3 regions of the Hyphomicrobium methylovorum genome follow, and region 2 is predicted to be linked to each of the others. Evidence: riboswitches for the same ligand, from Rfam matches in the RefSeq annotation. Region 2 holds a riboswitch; each other region holds the start of a gene.
The links. A riboswitch is a leader RNA that binds a small molecule or an ion and turns the genes downstream of it on or off. The one in region 2 is predicted to bind cobalamin.

Region 1: another riboswitch for cobalamin. It lies ahead of DLM45_RS06540 (TonB-dependent receptor); the one in region 2 lies ahead of DLM45_RS04295 (TonB-dependent receptor plug domain-containing protein).
Region 3: another riboswitch for cobalamin. It lies ahead of cobW (cobalamin biosynthesis protein CobW); the one in region 2 lies ahead of DLM45_RS04295 (TonB-dependent receptor plug domain-containing protein).

Annotation. Positions count from the first base shown of each region.
Region 1 covers NZ_QHJE01000001.1:1,339,890-1,344,344, forward strand. Annotated here, with positions in the region: gene DLM45_RS06530 (sensor histidine kinase) at 1-1,160, shown strand, start outside; gene DLM45_RS06535 (ankyrin repeat domain-containing protein) at 1,281-1,676, shown strand; cobalamin riboswitch at 1,788-1,986, shown strand; gene DLM45_RS06540 (TonB-dependent receptor) at 2,097-4,427, shown strand.
Region 2 covers NZ_QHJE01000001.1:850,163-854,617, forward strand. Annotated here, with positions in the region: gene DLM45_RS04285 (GAF domain-containing protein) at 1-137, opposite strand, end outside; gene DLM45_RS04290 (adenosylcobinamide amidohydrolase) at 240-926, shown strand; gene DLM45_RS04295 (TonB-dependent receptor plug domain-containing protein) at 1,036-3,144, opposite strand; cobalamin riboswitch at 3,372-3,590, opposite strand; gene DLM45_RS04300 (RrF2 family transcriptional regulator) at 3,792-4,253, shown strand; gene DLM45_RS04305 (tetratricopeptide repeat protein) at 4,397-4,455, shown strand, end outside.
Region 3 covers NZ_QHJE01000001.1:2,247,303-2,251,757, forward strand. Annotated here, with positions in the region: gene cobO (cob(I)yrinic acid a,c-diamide adenosyltransferase) at 1-351, opposite strand, end outside; gene cobU (bifunctional adenosylcobinamide kinase/adenosylcobinamide-phosphate guanylyltransferase) at 354-881, opposite strand; cobalamin riboswitch at 929-1,112, shown strand; gene cobW (cobalamin biosynthesis protein CobW) at 1,220-2,257, shown strand; gene cobN (cobaltochelatase subunit CobN) at 2,257-4,455, shown strand, end outside.

The sequences.
Region 1 (4,455 bases), 490 kb from region 2:
CGCGCTATCAACCACCGCATTCGGGCTTCTATTGGCAAGTCCAGGATAATCGCGGCGTCATTGCACGTTCCGGATCGCTTAAAGGTGATACGCTTTCGATTTCGGAGCTACCGCGCGCTGACGGCGAAACGCATACGCTGATGATCGATGGACCGACCGGGAAACTGCACATCGCCGAGCGCGCACGGATGCTGGACACACCCGCGTCTCCCGTCCACTTCATTATCGGCACCGACGAAGCGCACCTTCGGCAAGAACTGCAGCAGTTCAACAATGTATTGCTGTGGTCGCTTGGTGGGTTTGCCGCTTCCATGATTTCAGCTGCGGTGCTGCTGTTGTTTTACGCCATGACCCCGTTCTCTCAACTTCGCGAAGGGCTGGCGGCGGTGCGCTCGGGCTCGGCGGCGTCGATGAAGGGCAAGTTTCCGGAAGAGGTTCAGCCGCTGATCGACGACCTCAATGGTCTGCTGCAGTCATCCAGCGAGCAGATCGGACGGGCGCGCGCGCAAGCGGGAAATATTGCACACGGTCTGAAGACGCCTCTGGCAATCCTGGTCGATGAGGCGGAGCAGCTCAATCGGCGCGGCGAAACCGAAACCGCTTCCGTTATCCGCGACCAATGCCGACGCATGCAAAGCCATATCGATTATCAGATCGCGCGAGCGCGCATTGCTGCGACACGCGCACGACCTGGTACCCTGTCGTCCTTGTCCGACGTCGCAACGGCGGTCACGGCCGCGCTCTCTCGCCTTTATGTCGATCGCGGCGTCGTCATCCGCAACGACATTCCGGATCGCGTCATGGTTGCGGCCGAACGCGAAGACTTGAACGAGTTGCTGGCGAACATCGTCGACAACGCTTTGAGGCACGCTCGAAGCGTCGTTCGCCTCGGGATTGATGGCGATTATTCGCGCCAGCTAAAATTTGTCGTCGAGGATGATGGCCCAGGCCTGCCGCCTGAAGCGTGGAAGATCGTTTTCAATATCGGAACGCAATGGGAAAGCGACAATCAGGGCTCGGGTCTTGGATTGGCGATTGTGCGCGATCTCGCTCAGCTGTACGGCGGCGATGTTGAGCTTGGCCGATCAGACCTGGGCGGCCTCAAAGTCACGATCCAATTGCCCGTTCCTGATCGCGGCGCTTTCCTTGTCAAAAAATAGTATGCATCCGCTCGTAGCAATCGGCCGTGGCCAAACGGCGCTGCGGAGACTGTAGAGTTGTAACGACGCAGTCGCTAACATCTCTCAAATTGCACGCCTGATCATTGAAGGGAATGGACTATGGAGAGGCCTGCCGCATTGGCGCCCGAGCTTGTGAGCGAATTCGTCCGGAAGGCGCATAGCGATATCGATCGCGTGCGAGAGCTGCTTGCGATCGAGCCCAAGCTCGTCAACGCGAGCTGGGATTGGGGCGGCGGAGATTTCGAATCCGGGCTTGGTGCAGCCGCTCACACCGGCGGCCGAGACATGGCGCTGCTTCTGATCGAACACGGCGCGCGCCTTGATATCTTTGCAGCCGCCATGCTCGGCAGGCTGGATATTGTCAAGACGGCGCTGGAAGCTTACCCGCAAGCCGCGAAGGCCCCCGGCGCGCACGGCATTCCGTTGCTGACGCATGCAAAGATGGGTGGCGAGCCTGCTCGCGCTGTCTACGAATACCTCGAGTCACTCGGCTAAGTGCAAACAGCTGCGCACTGATAATCCCGTGCGCAGCTTCCTCGCTTGTGACGCTTTGAGCACATGCCCCGGCCATTCGACCGCACGCGCATTGACTCGCCGTGTCATCCGGCGACACCCTATCTTGTCGGTTTCCGCAAGGAATCAATAGGGAATGCGGTGATGGCCTTGTGCCAAATTCCGCGGCTGCCCCCGCAACTGTAAGCGGCAAGCTCTTGACCACTCGCGCCACTGGAGCTGCGTTCCGGGAAGGCAGGTCAAGACGCTAAGACCCGCGAGCCAGGAGACCTGCCGACGGTCGTGGTCACACGCGAGCACGGATCAGACGGGGTGTTCTGATCGTTGACGGCTTGAGCTTGCTATGCGCTCGAGACGCCTTCGCTTGCTGTGACGTGCCACATTCGTCGTCACGCAGGTCCTATGCTCAATTCAATCTCCGGACTCCGGTCCAATGGCCAGACGCATCTGCGTCGCCTCTCGGCGGGTGCAAGCCTTTCCGTCCTCGCTTCGGTCTTTGCGCCGTGCCTCGTCAACGCGCAGCAAGCGGCGCCAAATTCGAGTGATCTGCCGCCTGTCACCGTGCTCGGCACACAGTCTCCGAAGAAGATGGCGAAGGCCAAAAAGCCTTCAACGGTCAAGCAAAAGGCTCCGGCCCAGGCGTCAACCAACACGCAGCCAGCGGAGCCTGTGGTTGATCCTGCCCAAACCGGCGTCAATACGCCGACCAAGCCTGGCCTCAATCTCAGCGTGCCGACCACAGCGGGTAGCCGCCTCAATCTCACGCCGCTCGAAACACCTGCCAGCGTCAGTGTCATTTCCGGCGAAGTCGCGCGCGACCGCGGCCAAGATACCGTGACGGACGCCGTTACGCATAATGCGCCGGGCTTCAGCAGCGTTGCCAATCCGGTTTACGGCCAAGCGTTCGCCAGCCGCGGCTATCAAGGCAATGGCTCAGTCGTGCGGCTTTACGATGGGACGCGCATATCGCCAGGCCGCGGCAACGTCACCTTCCCGTTCAACATGTGGTCCGTCGACCGTATCGAGGTTTTGCACGGTCCGGCTTCGGTTCTCTATGGCCAAGGCGCGATTGGCGGCGTGATCAACGTCGTTCCCAAGAAGCCGATCACGACGCATTACGAAAACGAAGCGCAGGTTTACGTCGACTCGAACCTGGGGCGACGCCTTTCGTTCGATAGCGCTGGTCCGTTGAATGAAGCGCTCTCCTATCGCTTCGATGTCACGGGAGACGCTTCGGAAGGCTGGGTGGATCTTGGGCACTCGGAGAATTTTGGAATTTCCGGCGCATTGAGGCTTCAGGCTGCGCCAGATCTCGTGTTCACGCTGTCGACCGACTACGGCGATCAAAAGCCGATGCGTTATTTTGGAACGCCCTTCCGTGACGGCGAAATCGACAAAAGTCTGCGCGAGAAGAATTATAACGTCTACGACAGCCGAATTCGGTTCAAAGACAACTTCACACAGTTGAAGACGGAATACACGCCAAGCTCCGCGTTGTCGTTCCGTAACATCTCTTACATTTCGTCCAGCAATCGCGAGTGGCGCAACGCGGAGGATTACTTCCTCAATCCGGTCACCGGCGACGTCGACCGGAGCGGCTATATTCATATCGTTCAACAGCAAGATCAGATCGGCACGCGCAACGACGCGACGGTTCGCAGCCGGATCCTAGGATTTGCGAACGAGTCCGTCGTCGGCTTCGATATTACGCGGACGCGCTTTGGATACTCGAACTACATTCCGTCCGAGGCGAACTCGCTCAATCCTTACAACTTCGACCGCGGATTTTTCCCGAATCCTGATCGGTTGGACCCGAAATACAAATCCGAGCTGACTGAGTACGGCGTGTTCGCCGAGAACCGCATTCATCTTCTCGACAATCTTACAATCGTCGGGGGCGTGCGCTTCGATGCACCGACGATCGAGCGCGAGGATGTAAGCCTTGGCCAGAGCTTCGAAAAGACGTTCGGAGCTCTTGGTTGGCGCGTTGGCGCCGTGTATGAGCCGATACGGAACTTCGCATTTTTTGGCCAGTACACGGTTGGTACAGATCCGATCAACGTGCCGCTGCTCGATCTTGCAAAGAATTTCGCGAAATTCGGTTTGACGACGGGCAACCAAGTCGAAGTCGGCATGAAGCAATCGTTCTGGAACGGGCGTGGCGAGTGGACTCTCGCCGGTTATCGCATCGAGAAGAACGACCTCATCGTTCTCGACGCTTCGTACCAATTCCAGCAAATTGGACAGCAGTCATCCTACGGTGTCGAAGCATCGGGCGGGCTCGAGCTTGGATACGGATGGCGCATCGATGCAAACGCCGCATGGCTGAAAGCGCAGTATGACGATTTTCAGTACATCGATTTTTCGACATTTGCCGTCACAGACTACAGCGGCAAAACGCCGATCCTTATTCCAGAGCAGACTGCGAACATCTGGCTGTCATGGGCCTTTGCGCAGGGCTGGAAGGCAAGCGGCGGCGTGCAGTACATCGGATCGTCTTATGAGAACTTCGATAACACGGTGGAGCGCCCGGCCTATACGATCGTCAATGCCGGGTTGCAGTGGAAGCCAACCGACATGACGACGATCGATTTCCGCGTGCAGAACGTGTTCGATAAGGTCTACGCGGAATATCTGAAGTATGACGATCCCGCTTCCGGCGGCCTTGGCGGATTGCAGGGATATCTGGGGCAGCCTCGCACATTCTCGGGCGCTGTAACCGTTAAGTTTTAACCTCGGCTTCTACTCCGCCACACAGTTA
Region 2 (4,455 bases):
TCGCCGAGAAAATGAATCGTTCCGCTGTCTGCTTTAAATTCAGCGACGATGCGGGCCAACGCCTCCTCACCGCTTGACGTGCTCAGCGTATCCCAGTTCGTCATGGCAATCGGTCCTTTCACAATCGGCGTATTCATCGTAGGCGATTGGCGGGGTGTTGAAACCCCACATCGCGCTGGTTGGCTCGGCGGAGCCTGAGTGATCGCCCCCACAATCGCCTGTTATGAGTTGCCTTGCAAATGGACCTGCCGTTCGATCTTCGCTGCGACCCGCCATTCCTCGTCGCATCCTTTCCTGAAGTTCACCACGTTCTCAGTTGGTCTCTCACGCGGCCGGGATTTCAGACGACCGCAACAGTTGCATGGATCGAGCTTCGCAATGCCGATCTTCCGCTCGACGCGGACCCGATTGCGCTGATTTCGGAACGGCTCGCCGCAGCCTCCCTAGCGGATGCCGTCGCGATGGCGACGTCGCGCACGATCGAGGCTCACCACCTGGCGCAAGTCACGGTCGAGGACGTCACGGCGACGTGCCTAGCAACGGTCGGACTGTCCAACGGGGAGCGTGTGGGTCAACGGCTGAGCGAGCCCATTCCGTTCGGGACGATAAACATCCTCGCGCATGTGGACCGTCCGTTGTCACAGGCGGCGCTGATCGAAGGGGTATCGATTGTCGCCTCGGCACGGACCACGGCCGTTCTCGATTCGGGCGCGCGCCGGGCTGGCGTGGCGATTACCGGCACGGGTACGGATTGCATCGTCATCGCTGCGCCAATCGGAGAACCGTGTGACGCGCACGCCGGAATGCATACTGCGGCTGGGGAAGCGATCGGCGCCGCTGTCTATCGGGCCATCGCGGAAGGCACCGAGCAGTGGCGTTTAGATTTCGCAGCCTTGCTGGCGCGCGCGAACGCCAAGTCAACTTGAGCGCACGCTGTTTCCGAATTGTGAGAACCTTGGTGCCCATTTCGCCGGCACGGTTGACGCCTTTCGACATCAACCGCGCCTGCTTATGGACGGACGGGAGGGTCCGTTATTATCTGCCTTCGGCCCAGGCTTTGCTCTGGAGTTCCTCGAAGGTGAAGCGCATGCCAGCGTATGCGGCGACACCCGGCGTCGCGTAGCCGTACACTTCCTGATAGTTCTCGTTGAGCAAGTTCTCGACGCGAACATACGATTCGACGCCAGGCATGAGCTTGTACGAGGCCGTCGCGTTGACGAGCCAGTAGGAGTCCAGGCTCACACGCACGGGCGTGTAGTCAGGCATATATGCGTTATCGATCGTTGTGCCGTTGTAGATGGCCGCCAGATTGAGATTTCCGCGCTTGTCGTTGAACGAATAGTTGAGGTCTGCACGGCCGGCATTTCGCGGACGGCGAATTTCTGTAAGTCCGTTTGGTTCGTAAGCCAGCAGCCGCGTATAGCTCATACCGACGCTGAGATCCGGCGTTAGCATTGCACGGCCGGATATTTCCACGCCCTGCCGTTCGCTTTCGCCGTTGAGGTTGATTGGCGTATAGATCCCGCCGACCCGAATGCCGGTGATTTCATTCGTCAGATTGGCGTTGAAGTACGTCACGTCGAGGACTGCACGACCGTTCCACGTTGTGAACTCGACGCCAGCATCCCAGCCGAACGACTCTTCCGGCAGCAGGTTCGGATTGCCCTGGAACTGGCCGAGAATACTACCAAACTGTTCGTACATTCCCGGCAATGTCACAGCCGTGCCGACGCTCGCGTGCGGGCGGGCGCCGATCTCGGGAAGCCGCAGAGACACGGCCGCGTGCCACGTCGTGTAGTCTGCGAAGCTATCGTTGTCGTCATGCCGGACGCTAACGGTAGGGAACAAACGGTCGAAATATTCGCCGCGATATTCGCCGACGTACGCCATGCGATCGCGTTTGCGTTCGAGGCCATCCGTATAAAGCGAAATCGGCGTGAAGGCTTCGTCCTCATACTGGGCCATGCCGGTCACGCTGTTGCGGAAGTCTCTGGCACCGAAGCGATACGTCGCGAGATAACCGAACTTGTTGGCTTCGCTTTCGTTTGTCGAGGGGCCGTAGTCACCACCGTCATGAGAGCTGGTCGTATTGCGCGTTGCGCGCAAGACCTGCGTGAATGCGCCGTCAAACGAGTCCCACGTCAGATTGGCGCCGCTCAGCCAGATGCTCGTCTTGTTATGGAAATTGCCGTCAATCGCCATCAAGTATGGCTGGCCGGGCGCATAACCGAAATCGTCGTACTTAAGATTCTTATCGATGTGGTGGAGCGTGAAGTCGAGCGTCACACCCTTCAAGAGCTGCGCGCCGCCACGCACGTTCAGCGTGCTGATTCGCGTCGGGTCGTTCTCATGACCAACGGGCGAGATGTCGAAGCCGTCGACCTCGCGAGAACCGCCGCTGAGAGAGAACCAAACTTTGTCGTTGCCAGCCGAGACGCGTGCGAAGGCTTCCCGCGTTCCCATGCTGCCGCCTTCGGCGCGTGCTACGACCGTCAACGGGCCTTTGCCGTTCTTCGTGATGACGTTGATTACGCCGCCGATGGCCTTCGATCCGCCGATGCCGCTCTGGCCGCCGCGGATGATTTCGATGCGATCGATATCGTCAACGAGAAGGTTGGAAAAATCGAATTCGCCATTTGCCGTGTCGGACGCGTCGATGCCGTCGATCAAGACGAGTGTTTGATTTCCTTCGGCGCCACGGATGCGGACTTGCGTCAAGCTACCTGGACTGCCCGTGCGGCTGACTGAGACGCCGGGCTGGCTTCGCAGCGCGTCGGCGACGTAGCGTATTTCTTGCGCCTTCAACTGGGCCGCGGAAATGACGGTGACGGACGAGCCGATTTGGTCGGCCGGCACGCCGCTGATGGTTTCGGTTGCCGAAGCGCCCGCTCCTCCCTCGCCCCCGTCTACGGCGACGGGCGGGGCATCCGAATTGGACGGCGGCACGCCGACGACAACGTCCTTTCCAGCCGCACGCCTCACGGCGATCTTCGGCTTTTCGACGGTTGCACCTTCGACGACGATCGGGGGCAATTCGGTGGTCGCCAAGTCGGTCGACTGGGCGTGTGCTTCAACGGCCGCGAAGCTGATCGACATACTCGCGAGTGCCGCACTGGCGGCGCAAATACTGGTTCGGCGCAACATAAAGTCCCCCTCGGTGGATTCGACCGAAGAGGGAGCGCAGGGCAGGTGAACAGTCGCGATTAAGGGCGAACGGACTTACGGCGCGGCCGCTATGCCACGCGCGACTCAGGTTCCGTTAAAACAAAAATTCCCCACCACGCGACATTCATGACCTGACGTGACTCCCCTTCGGTTGACACATCAGCCGCCGCTACGGGACTCCGTTCTGCCGCGCCCCACGCACGGAAGATGGGCAGCTTGTGGCGGCAGGTCTCCTGACTCGCGGCTCTGGCGCTTTCTCCCGCCTTCCCGGGCCTCTTCCGAGGCTTCAGTGGCATATCAGGAGTAAGCTTGCCGCTTACAGTTGCGGGGGCAGTCGCGGCATTGACACTGGCGTGTCGCACCGCATTCCCTCTTGTTGCAGCAAGCTTTTCACCTGTTGCAACACCGTCACGCGGCCATTCAAAGTTACCGCCTCGGGTAAGTCAATTGGCCTTCGAGGCTGAGCATATATCGGCCGTCGGGCTAGATGCGGATTTGTCACTATGCTGAGAAGGCTCGGACTTCCGTCCGGGTGGAGCGATGCGGGGGATCGCCGTAGCTTCCTTGTAAAACATCGATAGGGATTATATGTTTGTGCTATCTCGACTCACCTCAAGGCGACCCGGATGCGATTGACACTTCATGCCGACTATTCCTTGCGCGTTCTTATGCACGCAGGGTTGAAGGGGGCTGAACTGTCGACCATCAGCGAGATCGCAGAGCGGTTCGACATTTCCCGGAGCCATCTGATGAAGGTGGTGCATCACCTGGGGCAGCTTGGGTATCTCGAGACGGTGCAAGGTAAAAAGGGCGGCTTCCGGCTGCTCCGCCGCCCGCAGCAAATCAACGTCGGCACCGTCATACGCGATACCGAGCAGGAACTGGACGTTATCGGTTGCATGAACCAACCGGGCTATTGCCGCATCCAACCGGCCTGCATCCTTCGCCGCGCCCTGCATGATGCAACGAATGCATTTCTGGCCTCTCTCGATCAGTACACGCTTGAAGACCTGATTCGGCCGAAACGTGCGCTTGCAAGACTTCTCGACCTCGATCCAGACCCGCCGTCCTCAACCCCGCCGAATTGAAAGCGACCTGCGAGGTCTGAAACGGTCGACTTCTCCGCCATCCGACGCGGTGCGGCAGACTGCTCACCATAACATGCAAATGATTTACATGTTTGAATGAGTGGCGTATAAACGGCGTCCAAAACGAGATTGGTTGGACGCCCATGAAAGCTCGACTGTCGGTTCGGCAACTTGTTATCGGGATGATGTCTATCGGCATCGG
Region 3 (4,455 bases), 1.4 Mb from region 2:
GCGTTCAGCGGCGGCGATGTCTCGCGCCTTGTCCTGCGTCTCCCAGGTGAAGCCTTCTCCCATCGTGTGCCAGGAAACCTGATCACCGAAGCGTTCGAGCGCGGTACGTTCGCCGGTGTGCCACGCACCCTTGATGAACTGCACGACGCCGACTTTCCAGCCGTGCCCGAGTGCACGCAACACGAGGCCGAACGCCGCCGTCGATTTGCCCTTGCCGGGGCCGGTGTGAATGAGCAGCACACCTTTTTCGACCGTTTTGGACGCGACTTCCGCATCCTGCAGGGCTTTGCGTTTCGCCATCTTCGCTTTGTGGCGATCGGCGTCTTCGGTCGTCGTATGGTTCTCGGTCACGATTAGCCTTTCAGTGTCAGCGGAAGACCTGCGGCGATGAAGAGCACGCGGTCGGCGACGGTTGCGAGGCGTTGGTTCAATCGTCCGGCTTCGTCGCGAAAGCGGCGCGCCAGCGCGTTGTCGGGCACGATGCCGAGGCCTACCTCGTTCGACACCATGATACAGGGTGCGGTCCGTTTGGCGAGTGCGGCGATCAAGAGGTCGGTTTCGTGCGGGATGTTTCTTTCGGCGTGCATCAAGTTCGAGAGCCAGAGCGTCAGGCAATCGACAAGGCAGGGGAGGGATGCGGTCTGGTTAGCCAAAGCGTCGGCAAGGTCCAGGGGCACTTCGAATTGCTGCCAACCGGCGCCGCGGCGTGCGCGATGGGTTGCAATCCGATCGCGCATTTCATCGTCGAAAGCTTCGGCCGTTGCGACATAGGCCCAAGGCGGGGGCAGTGCGGTCAATAGACGCTCGGCATGCGTGCTCTTGCCTGAACGTGCGCCGCCCAGAACGAGTGTTAGCGGGGGGCACGTCATGGAAGGCGGCATGGGGTTACCGTTGCGGCGCTTGGCGATTGACGAAGCATGGGGCGTCACTTATCCGTTGAGGCGATGGTCCCTCGCAAGAGGGTTCTAAGGGAATGCGGTTTCACTCCGCAGCTGCCCCCGCAACTGTAAGCGGCGAGCATCCAGCAAATGTACCACTGGGATACGTCCCGGGAAGGTTGCCGGATGCCGCGACCCGCGAGCCAGGAAACCTGCCATCATTTATTGAAACCGGCGCCGGTGGGGCGCGGAAAGGTTAAGATGCGAACCGTTGTCCGGTGCTGCAGACCATTTCCCTCGCCGCCACGCCCGCACCATAAATCCGGCCAGGAGACTGCTGCATGAGCCCGCGTAAGGTTCCTATTACGATCGTCACCGGTTTTCTTGGTTCGGGAAAGACGACGCTCGTTCGTCATGCTCTCGAAAATGCTGAGGGGCGGAGATTGGCGCTGATCGTCAACGAGTTCGGTGACGTCGGTGTGGACGGCACCATTCTGCGCTCGTGCGGTATCGAGAACTGCCCGGAAGAGAATATCGTCGAGCTGACGAACGGTTGCCTTTGCTGCACGGTCGCGGACGATTTCGTGCCGACGCTCGAAGCATTGCTGTCGCGTAGTCCCGCTCCGGATCACATCATCGTCGAGACGTCGGGTTTGGCTCTGCCGAAGCCGTTGCTCAAGGCGTTCGAGTGGCCGGATATTCGCAATCGCGTGACGGTGGATGGAGTTGTGACCGTGGTTGACGGTCCGGCTGTTCGCGCGGGTCGCTTTGCCGACGATCCTGAGAAGGTTGCTGCGCAGCGTGCGGAAGACGAGTCCATCGATCACGACAATCCGCTTGAAGAGGTTTACGAGGATCAGCTGCTCTGCGCCGATCTCATCGTGCTGAATAAGACGGATCTTCTGACGGACGATGAAGCGGCGTCCGTTTCTGCCGAAATCAAGAATAGCGTGCCGCGCGCGATCAAGATCGTGGCGACGCGTGAGGGACGCGTGGCGCCGAGTGTGCTGCTCGGTCTTTCGGCCGCCGCTGAGAACGATCTCGCCGCCCGACCGTCGCATCATGACGATATGCCCGATCATGACCACGACGATTTCGAGACGTTCATTGTCGAGGTGCCGGAACTGACGTCGCCAGCCGATCTCACGGCGCGGGCTCAGGATGTGGCGAAGACGCATGATGTGCTCCGCATCAAGGGATATGCGGCAGTCCAGGGCAAGCCGATGCGGCTTCTGCTGCAAGGCGTCGGCGAGCGGGTCGATACGCGCTATGAACGCGCCTGGACCGCGGAAGAAAAACGTATCGGGCGTCTGGTCGTCATTGGCCAGAAGGGACTGAACCGTGACGCGATTGCGCGCGCTCTCACGGGCGCTGGCTAATGCATCTGGTCGTGCGCGAGAGTCGGGATCTCGATGAGGCCGCTGCGCCTCAGGATCTCGCGCTCGCGCCGGCAGATCTCGTCGTCCTGTCGTTTTCAGACTCCGATTTGGCGATGGCCGCGGCAGCATTTTGCGATGTGCCGCAGGACGAGCGTCCGAGCTTGAGCTTCGCAAACCTCAATACGTTGCGGCACCCGATGTCGGTCGATCTGTTTCTCGACGCGACTGTGAAGGGATCGCGTGCGGTTCTGGTGCGGCTGCTTGGTGGGCTCGATTATTGGCGCTACGGCGGCGAACAGTTGAGCCGCAGGTGTCGCGAGTTGGGCGTCGCGCTGGCAATCGTGCCTGGCGATGGCCGTCCCGATATGCGTCTTGCGGCACTTTCGACTGTTGCAGCTGATGATCTCGCACGTCTCGAAGCGTTACTCGATGACGGTGGCGCGGAGAATGTGCGCAGTGCTCTCCGAAGCTTGCTGTCGCGCGCACGCGGCGAAGCTTCGCCAATGCCAGAGGTTCGCACGACGCCGCAATTCGGGTGTTATCGTGCTGCGGATGCGGGCAAGACGGCTGGGGCTTCTGCCGCTATCGTTTTCTATCGTTCACACCTGACGGCTGGTGATATTGCGCCGATCGAGAAGCTCGCAGAAGCGCTCGAAGCGCGCGGCATGGGAGCGACGTTACTCTACGTGCCGAGTTTGCGCGCGCCTGACGCGGCTGTCTGGCTTGCGGGCGAACTGAAGCGGCTCAATCCAAGCGTGGTCGTCAACGCGACGGCGTTTTCGGCGCGCGAGGATGATACGTCTCCGCTCGACGCTGGCGATTGTCCAGTGCTGCAGGTAGCGATGACGAACGCGCCGGAGACCTTGTGGAATCAATCACAGCGCGGCGTCAGTGCGTCCGACCTTGCGATGCACGTCGTTCTGCCGGAACTCGACGGCAGGATTTTTGCGGGCGTTATTTCGTTCAAGGAGCCTCAAGCTCTGAACGGCGATGCTGGGCCTGCGCTTCTGCGGCATGTTCCATATGCTCACGGCATTGCGCATGTTGCCGATCTTGCTGCGTCTTGGGCGCGGTTAAAATCTCTGCCGGCGCGCGAACGGCGCGTGGCGCTGATGCTTTCGACGTATCCGGGGCGACCGGATCAAATCGCGCATGCCGTTGGTTTGGATGGAATCGCAAGCGCAGCTTCGATCGCCGCTCGGCTGGTTGCTGAGGGATACGCCGTTTCTGATTTTCCGGACGATCTGCATGCACTTGTTTCGAGTTTGCAGACGAGCTCGGAATCGTGGCCGCTCGACGCCTATAAGCGTGCGTTTTCCGAGTTGCCGCGTGCGTTCCGAGACGAGGTGACGTCGGCTTGGGGTGAACCGGAAGACGACGATCTGCTTACGCAGGGTGCATTCGCTATCCGCGCTTTACGGTTCGGAAATTTCGTTCTCGGACTTCAGCCGGAGCGCGGGTCGTCGCACGACCGCAAGGCGCTGTATCATGATCCGACGACTCCGCCACGGCACAGCTATGTTGCGTTCTATCTTTGGCTTCGGAACGTTGGAAAAATCGATGCGCTGATCCATCTCGGCGCGCATGGCACGCTGGAATGGTTGCCGGGCAAGGCAATCGCGGGAAGCGAGGCTTGCGCACCGCGTGCCATTCTCGGTGCGGTGCCGCTGGTCTATCCGTTCATTGTCAACGATCCAGGTGAGGCGGCGCAGGCGAAGCGGCGCATCGCGGCGGTGACGTTGGGACACAAGCCTCCGCCGATGATCGAAGCAGGGCTTTCCACTCAGCTCAACGAAGTCGAGCGACTGGTTGATGAATTTTCGTCGGCTGATGGTCTTGATCCTCGACGGCGCGCGGCACTCTCCGCGGAGATCGTTGACGCCGCGCTTCGCGCAGGCATTGCGAAGCAGTGTGGCCTTGAGCGGGGAATGACGACGGCGGACGCTCTCGTTTGTATCGATGCATTTCTTTGCGACGTGAAGGAACTCAGTATTCGCGACGGACTGCACGTGCTCGATCGAACCGAGCTTGATGGGATCGTTCGCGCGCTTGATGGAAAGTTCGTAGAGCCCGGTCCCGCTGGAGCACCGAGCCGTGGCCGTTCCGATGTGCTGCCGACAGGGCGCAATCTCTTCAGTGTCGATCCGCGGGCGACGCCAACACCGACGGCATGGTCGAACGGCAAACGCGCGGCAAAG